DNA from 2 places in the Rhodopseudomonas julia genome. Region 1 is predicted to be linked to the other one. Evidence: predicted binding sites of a transcription regulator. Region 1 holds the regulator's gene; the other holds the start of a gene.
What was found. Region 1 encodes HrcA, which represses chaperone genes, less so after heat shock. Its sites were predicted from a motif close to GTTAGCACTCNCNNNNNGNGAGTGCTAAC; they were not measured.
Positions count from the first base shown of each region.

Region 1 (5,304 bases):
GCGCGCTTCCACGCGGATGCCGCCGCTCTCGCCGAGCCGCGGCTCGACGCGCTGCTTTGCCTTCCGCCCCGCCATCAGATGTCCTGCGCTGCCATAAGGGTCCGGTGTAACGCTAAAAGCGGCAATTTAAGGCCGGGTTAACCACCATCTTAAGGCTCTCATCACGCAGCAAGATCGGCAACGACGGCATCCAGGACCACGAGACCGGCAGGCGTCGCACGCAGTCGGCCGTCCGGTTCGAGCTGCATCATGCCGTGTTCCACGAGGTCTTGGATCCGGCTTTCCTGCAGCGGGCGGCCGGCAAGCGCCTGATAACGGGCAAGGTCAATGCCCTCGACGAGACGCAGGCCCATGACGAGGAGCTCGTCCGCCTCCTCCTCGAGGCTCAAAAGACGATCCTCGATGAGGCCGTGGCCCGCTTCTTCGACGCGGCGGCACCATGTCTCCGGATGCGCCTCCGTCACAGTCGCGAAACGCCCGCCCTCACCGCGGATGCGACCATGGGCACCCGGGCCGACACCGACCCATTCGCCATAGCGCCAGTAGGTGAGGTTGTGACGGCTTTCCGCCCCGGGCCGCGCATGGTTGGAGATTTCATACGCCGGCAGGCCGGCGGCGATCGCCATCTCCTGCGTCAGTTCGTAGAAATCGGCCGAGGCGTCGGGATCGGGCAAAGTGAGCTTGCCGGCCTGGTGGAGAGCCGCAAAGGGCGTGCCGGGTTCAATCGTCAGCTGATAAAGAGACAGATGATCGGCCGCAAAGCCGATGGCCTCGCCGAGCTCGCGCCGCCAATCCTCAAGGGACTGGTTCGACCGGGCATAGATGAGATCGAAGGACAGGCGCGGAAAGATCTCGCGGGCGAGTTCCACGGCCGCGAGTGCCTCGGCACGGTTGTGCAGGCGGCCGAGCGCCTTCAGCGAGGCATCGTCGAGCGCCTGCACGCCGAGGGAGACCCGGTTCACGCCCTCTTTGCGGTAGCCGCGGAAACGCTCCGCCTCGACGCTCGAGGGATTGGCTTCGAGCGTGATTTCGGCGTTCTCCGCGACCGTCCAGTTCGCGGCGACCGCATCGAGAAGCGCTGCCACGGTCGCAGGCTCCATCAAGGATGGCGTGCCGCCACCGAAGAAAATGCTCGTCACCCGCCGCCCGCGCGTACGTTCGGCAAAAAAACCAAGCTCGCGACGGAAGGCCGAAACGAAGGCCGCCTGGTCCACTTTCTGGTGCCGCACATGCGAATTGAAATCGCAATACGGGCATTTGGCCGCGCAGAAGGGCCAATGCAGATAGATGCCGAACTCCGTCTCCGTGGCCGGGACCATGCGGTGTCAGCCTTTGTCGAGGCCGAGGCAGGCGACCGCGAACGCTTCAAACGCACGCGCGCGATGCGAAAGAGGATCGCGTTCACCGGGCTTCCAGCCGTGTTTTTCTTCAGCGCTCATCTCGCCGAAGGTGCGCTCATGGCCCTCCGGCTGAAACATCGGATCGTAGCCGAAGCCATGTTCACCGCGCGGCGGCCATACCAGCGTGCCAGCGACTTTTCCTTCAAAGCTCTCCACCACGCCGTCAGGCAGGGCGAGCGCCAGGACGCAGACGAAGGCGCCGCGCCGTGCCTCGGGCGTCACCGCCCCCTGCATCTGGAGCTTTTCCTCGATGTTGCGCATCGCCTGGGCAAAGTCCTTGTCCGGCCCCGCCCAGCGGGCGGAATAGATGCCGGGATCGCCATTCAAAGCATCGACCGTGAGGCCGGAATCGTCGGCAAGCGCCGGCAAACCCGCGGCCTCGCAGGCGGTGCACGCTTTCAAAATCGCGTTTTCGGCGAAGGTCGAGCCGGTTTCCTCCGGCTCGATCAGACCGAGATCAGCCGCGGAATGAACCGTGAAGCCGAACGGGTCGAGCAGCTCTCGGATCTCCGCCACTTTGCCGGGATTGTGGCTCGCAACGACGAGGGGTCCGGGATCCAAGGCCATTTTCAGCATCACTCGACCGCCATCTTCTGGAGATCAACGAGACGGCCGATACCTTTGCGCGCCAGGCCCATAAGGGCCATCAGCTCTTCCTCGCTGAAAGGCTTGCCTTCCGCCGTCGCCTGCACTTCGACGAGATTGCCGCTGCCGGTGATGACGAAATTCGCATCGGTCTCCGCGTCGGAATCTTCGGCGTAATCGAGATCGAGCACCGGCTCTCCGCGATAGATGCCGCATGAGACCGCGGCCACATGATCGGTGAGGACCGGAGCCTTGACGATGTCGCGGGCGCGCATCCATTCAAGCGCGTCGTGCAGCGCCACCCAGGCGCCTGTGATCGCCGCGGTGCGGGTCCCGCCATCGGCCTGGATGACGTCGCAATCGACGGTGATTTGGCGCTCTCCGAGAGCCTTCAGATCGACGACCGCGCGCAATGAGCGGCCGATCAGGCGCTGGATCTCCATGGTGCGACCGCCCTGCTTGCCCTGGCTCGCCTCGCGGCGCATGCGATCGCCGGTCGAGCGCGGCAGCATGCCATATTCGGCCGTCACCCAGCCGCGGCCACCGCCGCGCAGCCAGGGCGGCACCTGCTCGGCGACACTTGCCAGACACATCACCTGCGTATCGCCGAAGCGTACGAGACACGATCCTTCCGCATATTTCGAAACCCGGCGCTCAAGCGAGACGGCGCGCATCTCCTCGGCGGCCCGTCGCGATGGGCGCATGAAATCCTCCTTCAAGAATGTTCGCCCTGTTACGCATTCCATCCGCCGACGGCAAGGCGAGTGCCTTGCGTGATGCCCTCGACGAAGCAATATGAGGCATCAAAGGTGCCCTCGGCACCGGGGAACATCCCATGATGAAATCGGAAATGCTGACAGCTTTGGACGACCGTTCGCGGGAGATCTTTCGACGCATCGTCGAAAGCTACCTCGAACGCGGCGAGCCCGTCGGCTCGCGCAACATCAGCCGCCTCCTGTCAACGGCCTTGTCGCCGGCTTCCGTGCGCAATGTCATGTCGGACCTGGAAGCCATGGGGCTGGTTTTCGCGCCGCATACGAGCGCGGGACGCATGCCCACGGAAATGGGCCTCAGGTTTTTCATCGATTCTTTCCTGGAGGTCGGCGGCCTCAGCGACGGCGAGCGGCAGGCGATCGAAAAGCAGGTGCGCACCGGCGACGGCGAGAAGAGCGTCGAATCGCTCCTGACGGAGGCGAGCCAGACCTTGTCGGGCCTGTCGGAAGGCGCCGGAGTGGTGGTTGCAGCCAAACAGGATCTGCGGCTCAAACACATCGAATTCGTGCGCATCGAACAAGATCGTGCACTCGTCGTGCTCGTTGCCGATGACGGCACGGTAGAAAACCGCGTCGTTAACGTGCCGCGTGGTCTGCCGACCTCAGCTCTGACGGAAGCGTCCAACTATCTCAACGCCCATATCCGCGGGCGGACACTGGCGGAAGCACGCGCCGAGCTCGAGCGCAAGCGCGAAGAGCGCCGACAGGCCATCGATGCCTTGTCGGAGACGATCATTTCGGAAGGGCTGGCCCAATGGTCGGGCCCGGCGCAGGAGCCCGCCACCCTCATCGTGCGCGGCCGATCCAAGCTTTTGACCGATCTTAGGGCGATCGAGGATCTTGAGCGCATCCGTATCCTCTTCGACGATCTGGAAACCAAGACGGACATCATCCAGCTCCTGAACCTGACCGAAGAAGGCGAAGGGGTGCGCATCTTCATCGGCTCGGAGAACAAGCTTTTCTCGCTTTCCGGCTCGTCGCTCGTCGTGGCGCCTTTTCGCGATAGCGGGGAGCGCGTCGTGGGCGTGCTCGGCGTGATCGGCCCGACGCGACTGAATTATGCCCGCGTCATTCCCGTCGTCGATTACACGGCGCAGCTGATGACACAGCTCATCCGCCGCTGAGAATGTGTGATTACACATAGGTTGCGGGCCGGCGGGTTGATTTTCCCCGTGCGAGCCCTGATATGCCGCTCGACTTGAGATCACCTACGAGAGATCGAAGCTTCGCGATGGATACCGAAAAGCGTAACACCGAAACCAACGAAGCGCCGAGACAGGACAACGAGCCGACGCTTGGCGCTGGCGCCGAATTTGCTATGGATGCGGCAGAGGCGGACGCCGCCGCGCAGGCCGCCGAGGACGCTGCCGCACAAGAGAGTGTGGAAGAGCTGATCGCCCGGCTGGAAGCGGAGAAGGCGGACCTCACGGACCGGCTTTTGCGGGCCGCCGCAGAGGCGGAAAACCTTCGCCGCCGTGCGGCCCGAGACGTCCAGGACGCGCGCCGCTATGCGATGACCAAATTCGCGACCGACATGCTGCAGATCGGCGACAATCTGCGCCGCGCGCTGGGTGCGGTCGACGAAAACGCCTGGGGCACGGAAGATCCGGAGCTGAAGGCGCTGCTCGAAGGCGTGCAGATGACGGCGCGTGAGCTCGACCGCATTCTGGAGCGCCACGAGGTCGTGATAATTCCGGCGATGGGCGAGCGGTTCGATCCGCATCGGCATCAGGCGATGTTCGAGGTCCCGGATCCGAGCGTGCCGGCCGGCACCATCGTTCAGGTTGCCCAGGAAGGCTATATGATCGGCGACCGCATCCTGCGTGCGGCCCTCGTCGGCGTTGCCAAAGGCGGTCCGACCCCGGACAAGGCCGCTAATCCGGCACCGAAGCCCGAGGCGCAATAAGCGCCCTGATCACCCGATTCGACCGACGCGCCTCCTCGCATGAGGGGGCGCTTTTTGCATGACGCCGTTTGTGTGAAGCCTGACGGCGCAGGCCAGGCTTAAGCGCGTCGCTTGCCGAAAGGCCTGCACAAATCCTTGCCCGGCACGCTGGAGGCTTGACCCGTCGCCGGCTTTGCTGGCTTTCCTGCCTTTCGGGAGACGGAAGCGACATGGACGATCAAGCAACACTTTTTTCCATCATCAAGGAACGCTCCTTCCGCCAGGGTGGCGAGTTCACGCTCGTCTCGGGGCGCAAGAGCACGATCTATTTCAACCTGAAACCGACGATGCTCGATCCGGAAGGCGCACGCCTCATCGGTGCGGCCGTCGCGGCAAAAGCACACGAATTGAAGCTCGCCTATGTCGGCGGGCTCGCCATGGGTGCCGTGCCGCTCGTCTCGGCGACTGCGGCGATGAGCGCAGTCGTCGGCACGCCGGTGAAGGCGATCTTCGTGCGCAAGGAAGCGAAGGGTCACGGCACGCAGAGCCAGATCGAGGGGCTGAAGGAAGGCGAAAGCCTTGCCGGCCAGTCTCTTCTCGTCGTCGAAGACGTCACCACCACCGGAGGATCGGCCATGCAGGCGATTTCGATCCTGCGCGA
Region 1 covers NZ_JAUSUK010000001.1:1,283,128-1,288,431, forward strand. Annotated here, with positions in the region: gene J2R99_RS05925 (transglycosylase domain-containing protein) at 1-75, opposite strand, end outside; gene hemW (radical SAM family heme chaperone HemW) at 162-1,319, opposite strand; gene rdgB (RdgB/HAM1 family non-canonical purine NTP pyrophosphatase) at 1,326-1,976, opposite strand; gene rph (ribonuclease PH) at 1,976-2,689, opposite strand; gene hrcA (heat-inducible transcriptional repressor HrcA) at 2,821-3,882, shown strand; gene grpE (nucleotide exchange factor GrpE) at 3,990-4,664, shown strand; gene pyrE (orotate phosphoribosyltransferase) at 4,874-5,304, shown strand, end outside.

Region 2 (5,304 bases), 540 kb from region 1:
TCCATGCTTGAGCCGGACCTGGAGAAAGCCGCCGGCGATCAGGATCAGGAGGCGCTGACCGCGCTGCTTGCGGAGCGCTTCGAAGCGCAGGGCTATCAGGCCTATGCGAGCCGGGCGCCGGAAGAGATCGCCGCGCGCTTTCTGGAACAGCGCGCCCTCTACGAGACCGAGATCGCGCCTGAGAAAGTGGCTGTCCTGAAGGCGTTTCTGACGCTGGAGGCGACGCCGCAGGACTTGCCCGGGCGTCTCGCCGAATTCGGCCGGCGTTTCGGCGTCGATCTCAAAGAGCCGGGCGCGCGTCTCGAACGGCGTCTGCAAAAACTCGAGCTTCGCAGCTCCGGCCTCGAAGTCGTCTTCGAAGCCGGCTTCGGCCGCCCGCTCGATTATTATACCGGCATCGTCTTCGAGATTCGCGACGCCGCGACGGGACGCACGGCCGCCGGCGGTGGTCGCTACGACCGGCTTCTGGAAATGCTCGGCGCCGATCGCTCGATCCCGGCCGCCGGGTTCACCATCGATCTCGGCGAGGCCCGAGCAATCGGTGGCATGTTTGGAGGCCCGTCATGAGCGAGACCATCACTCTGGCGATCCCCTCCAAGGGCCGGCTGATGGAGGAGACGGAGCGGCGTCTGGCGGCCGCCGGCTACAAGGTCGCGCGCATCGGCGGGGCGCGGCGTTACCGCGGCGAGGTGGAAGGCTGTCCGGAAATCGAGATCGCCTTTCTGTCCGCATCCGAAATTTCACGTGAGCTCGGCCTTGGCCGCGTTCATGTCGGCGTTACCGGGCTCGATCTCATTCAGGAGACGGTGCCGGCCTGGCCGGAGAAGATCGGCCGCATTCTGCCGCTCGGCTTCGGCCATGCGGATGTCGTCATCGCCGTGCCGGAATTGTGGATCGACGTCGCCACGATGGAAGATCTCGACGATGTCGCGGCGGGCTTCCTGCAGCGCCACGGAAGGCGGCTGCGCATCGCCACCAAATACTGGAACCTGACGCAGCGCTTTCTGGAAAGCCACGGCATTGCGCTCTACCGGATCGTTGAAAGCCTCGGGGCCACCGAAGGCGCGCCCGCCGGCGGCATGGCGGATGTCATCGTCGACATCACCTCGACCGGATCGACCTTGAAGGCGAACCATCTGAAGATCTTGGACGACGGCGTCATCCTGCGCTCGGAGGCGTGCCTCGTCATGTCCCGTCGCGCGTCCTGGTCGGATGCGACGCGTCGCGTGGCCGAAAAACTGGTCGATGCCGTCGCCGAAGAACTCGACCGCGATCCTGTCGCCGAGACCGCCGGAAGCCAGTAACCCTTTCGGAACGCATCCTCTTTAGGAATTCTCGGATCCATTCTCGGATTGCGGGCCCGCGATCATGGCTGCCAAGGCCGAAGCCGCCGAAGCCGATGACAGACGCACGCGTGCCGTAGCGCTGCAGGGGAGCGTGATGGGAGCGATTGCCATCGCCTGTTCCCTCGGCCTGATCTCCGGCCTTTATGTCTTATTCAAATCCGACGCCGTGGAGATTTTTCGCAAGATCGATGCGGCGACCAGGAGCTTTCCCGGGGCATCTGACAGGCCTCGGCCGAACATCGACGTGCCCGTCTCTCTTCCGCGCGCGGTCGTCGCCAAGCCTGGCCGCTCGGGCGACGATGCCGAAGAACGCCGGCGGGTGCCAGAAGAAGCGCTGCGCGGGCAAGTTCCGGCGTCGGCGCGCGATCCGCTTCCCTCAGATGTGAGCTTGCGCCCGGGGCTTTGAGCCGACGTTTTTGGCGGGCGCCTTCCGCTGCAAGGCCAAGTGCGAAACGACCGCTTTGTTTCAGGCAAAAAGAAAGGGCGGCCGAAGCCGCCCTTTCCGAAAAGCGAGGGGCGTGGACCTTAGAAGTCCATGCCGCCCATGCCGCCCATGCCACCGCCCGGCATGGCCGGAGCAGCGCCTTCCTTCTTCGGAAGCTCGGCGATCATGGCCTCGGTGGTGACCAGGAGGCCGCCGATCGACGCCGCGTCCTGAAGAGCGGTGCGGACGACCTTGGTCGGGTCGATGATGCCGGCCTGGACGAGGTTCTTGTACTCTTCCATCTGGGCATCGAAGCCCCAATCGGCCTCACCCTTGTCGAGAATGCGGCCAACGACCACAGAAGCATCGACACCGGCGTTCGAGGCGATCTGGCGGATCGGAGCCTCAAGAGCCTTGAGGATGATCTTGATGCCGGCCTGGACGTCCGGATTGTCGGAGCTGAGGCCGCCGACGGCCTGCTTGGCGTGCAGGAGAGCGACGCCGCCGCCCGGAACGATGCCTTCTTCAACCGCCGCACGGGTGGCGTTGAGGGCGTCGTCGACGCGATCCTTCTTCTCCTTCACCTCGGTCTCGGTCGCACCGCCGACGCGGATGACCGCAACACCGCCGGCGAGCTTCGCCAGGCGCTCCTGCAGCTTCTCACGATCGTAATCGGAGGTGGTCTCCTCGATCTGCGCCTTGATCTGGCCAACGCGAGCTTCGATGTCGGCCTTGTCGCCAGCACCGTCGACGAGGGTGGTCTCTTCCTTCGTGATCGTCACCTTCTTGGCGGTGCCGAGCTCGTTGAGGGTGATGTTCTCAAGCTTGATGCCGAGATCTTCAGAGATGACCGTGCCGCCCGTGAGCGTCGCGATGTCCTGCAGCATGGCCTTGCGGCGATCGCCGAAGCCAGGCGCCTTGACGGCTGCGACCTTGAGGCCGCCGCGCAGCTTGTTGACGACGAGCGTGGCAAGAGCCTCGCCTTCGACGTCTTCCGCGATGATCAAGAGCGGGCGGGAAGACTGAACCACGGCTTCGAGGACCGGCAGCATCGCCTGCAGGTTCGAGAGCTTCTTCTCGTGCAGGAGGATGTACGGATCCTCGAGCTCGGTGACCATCTTCTCGGGGTTGGTGATGAAGTACGGCGAGAGATAGCCGCGGTCGAACTGCATGCCTTCGACGACTTCGAGCTCGGTCTCGAGGCTCTTCGCCTCTTCGACCGTGATGACGCCCTCGTTGCCGACTTTCTGCATCGCCTCGGCGATCATCTGGCCGACTTCCTTGTCGCCATTGGCCGAGATCGTGCCGACCTGAGCGACTTCCTCAGACGTGTCGATCGTCTTGGAGCGGCTCTCGAGATCCTTGATGACCGCGGCGACGGCCATGTCGATGCCGCGCTTCAGGTCCATCGGGTTCATGCCGGCGGCAACCGACTTGGCGCCTTCCTTGACGATGGACTGGGCGAGAACGGTCGCGGTCGTGGTGCCGTCACCGGCGATGTCGTTCGTCTTCGAAGCGACTTCGCGCACCATCTGCGCGCCCATGTTCTCGAACTTGTCATCAAGCTCGATTTCCTTGGCGACGGTAACGCCGTCCTTGGTGATGCGCGGAGCGCCGAACGACTTCTCGATCACTACATTGCGGCCCTTCGGGCCGAGCGTTACGCGCACGGCGTTGGCGAGAATATCGACGCCACGCAGCATTTTCTCACGCGCATCAGCGGAGAATTTCACGTCCTTGGCTGCCATATTGCGAACCTCTGTTTGTTGAATTGCGGGAAATTAGAAAGCGCGATCGGCGATTAGGCCGCCTGCGCCACACTCTCGCTGTCGATGACGCCCATAATGTCGGACTCCTTCATGATGAGGAGATCTTCGCCATCGATTTTGACTTCCGTGCCGGACCACTTACCGAACAGGATCCGGTCGCCGACCTTCACGTCGAGGGCCTGCACCTGGCCGTTATCGTCACGCGCGCCAGGGCCGACGGCGATGACTTCGCCTTCCTGCGGCTTTTCCTTGGCGGTGTCCGGAATGATGATGCCACCCTTGGTCTTTTCTTCAGACTCAAGCCGGCGGACCACAACACGGTCATGCAGAGGGCGGAACTTCATGTTTCTTCCTCGCGTCCTTTATGCGGGCGCGCTGCGCCCAATGAGGGGATTTGCTGTTGTTAGCACTCTCTACGAGTGAGTGCTAAGCGAGCGGGAGATAGGTGCTGGTCTCGGCGTTGTCAACTGGTGAGAGCGCATCGAAGCGTGAAAGCTCTTCGCCTCAAAACCAGCGCGCATCCGGGGCGGACGCGGGGCCGAGTCTCGTCCGACGCAATGGCGCCATGCGCGCCGGAAAATGCGTCTGGCGAAAGGAACGCCGCCCCCTAGTTAGGGGCCTACCGTGAAATTGCCAAACGGAGATTGAGTTATGGCGAAGATTCTCGTGCTTTATTATTCGAGCTGGGGCCACGTGATGCAGATGGCCGAGGCTGTTGCCGAAGGCGCCACGAGTGCCGGCGGCGACGTGACCGTCAAGCGTGTGCCCGAGCTCGTGCCGCAGGAGATTGCCGAAAAATCCGGCTATCTTCTGGATCAGCCATATCCCATCGCAGAGCCGGGCGAACTCGCCGACTACGATGCGGTCATCGTCGGCACGCCGACCCGTTATGGTGTCATGTGTTCGCAGATGAAGAATTTCTGGGACCAGACCGGCTCCTTGTGGGCGTCGGGCGCGCTCGTCGGGAAGGTGGGCGCCGTCTTCACCTCCACGGGCACCCAGCATGGCGGCCAGGAGACGACCATCACGTCCACGCAGGTGATGTTGCTGCACCAGGGCTTCGTCATCGTCGGCCTGCCTTATTCGTTCCAGGGCCTGACGAAGATGGACGAGATTACCGGCGGCTCGCCTTACGGCGCCTCGACGCTCTCCGCCGCCGACGGCTCGCGTCAACCGAGTGCCAACGAGCTCGAAGGGGCGCGCTTCCAAGGCCGTCATGTGGCCGAGGTCGCGGCCAAGCTCTGCGCCTGACGGGCTGGCGCGAGCCTTAGGGCCGCGCCTCTGTGCGAAAGACTTCCGGCAGGCGGTGACGGGTTCACCGCCTGCTTCCTTTTCTGCCTGGCGCTGAATTAGATAAGATTCTACTTGAATTTGTATGACTGAAAGGATTACGAGCCCGGCTCGGGGGAATACCGATGCCGCACAAAGAGCATCCGATCAGCTTCAGCGTCAATTCCGGCCTTGTCACGGTTCGTCTCGGTGATCTCCTGCTTGCGCGTTCGTCGCGTGCAGTCATCGTTTCTGAAGCGGGGCGGCCGGACGTCATCTATATTCCGCGTCATAATGTCCGCATGGCGCATATGCAGCGTTCCGACAAGATCACGACTTGTCCGCACAAGGGCGCTGCGAGCTATTATTCGCTCATGAGGGACAAAACGTTCGTGCCGGATATCGCCTGGTCTTACGAAAATCCCTATCCCGCCATCTCGCGCATTGCACATTGTCTGTCGTTCGATCCCAAGAAGGTCGAAATCGAGATGAGCGA
Region 2 covers NZ_JAUSUK010000001.1:746,882-752,185, reverse strand. Annotated here, with positions in the region: gene J2R99_RS03555 (ATP phosphoribosyltransferase regulatory subunit) at 1-567, shown strand, start outside; gene hisG (ATP phosphoribosyltransferase) at 564-1,304, shown strand; gene J2R99_RS03545 (hypothetical protein) at 1,369-1,752, shown strand; gene groL (chaperonin GroEL) at 1,872-3,518, opposite strand; gene groES (co-chaperone GroES) at 3,572-3,883, opposite strand; gene wrbA (NAD(P)H:quinone oxidoreductase) at 4,191-4,790, shown strand; gene J2R99_RS03525 (DUF427 domain-containing protein) at 4,955-5,304, shown strand, end outside.
Region 2: a site for HrcA is predicted at 3,942-3,970, ahead of groES (co-chaperone GroES). Genes of this name have one in related genera too.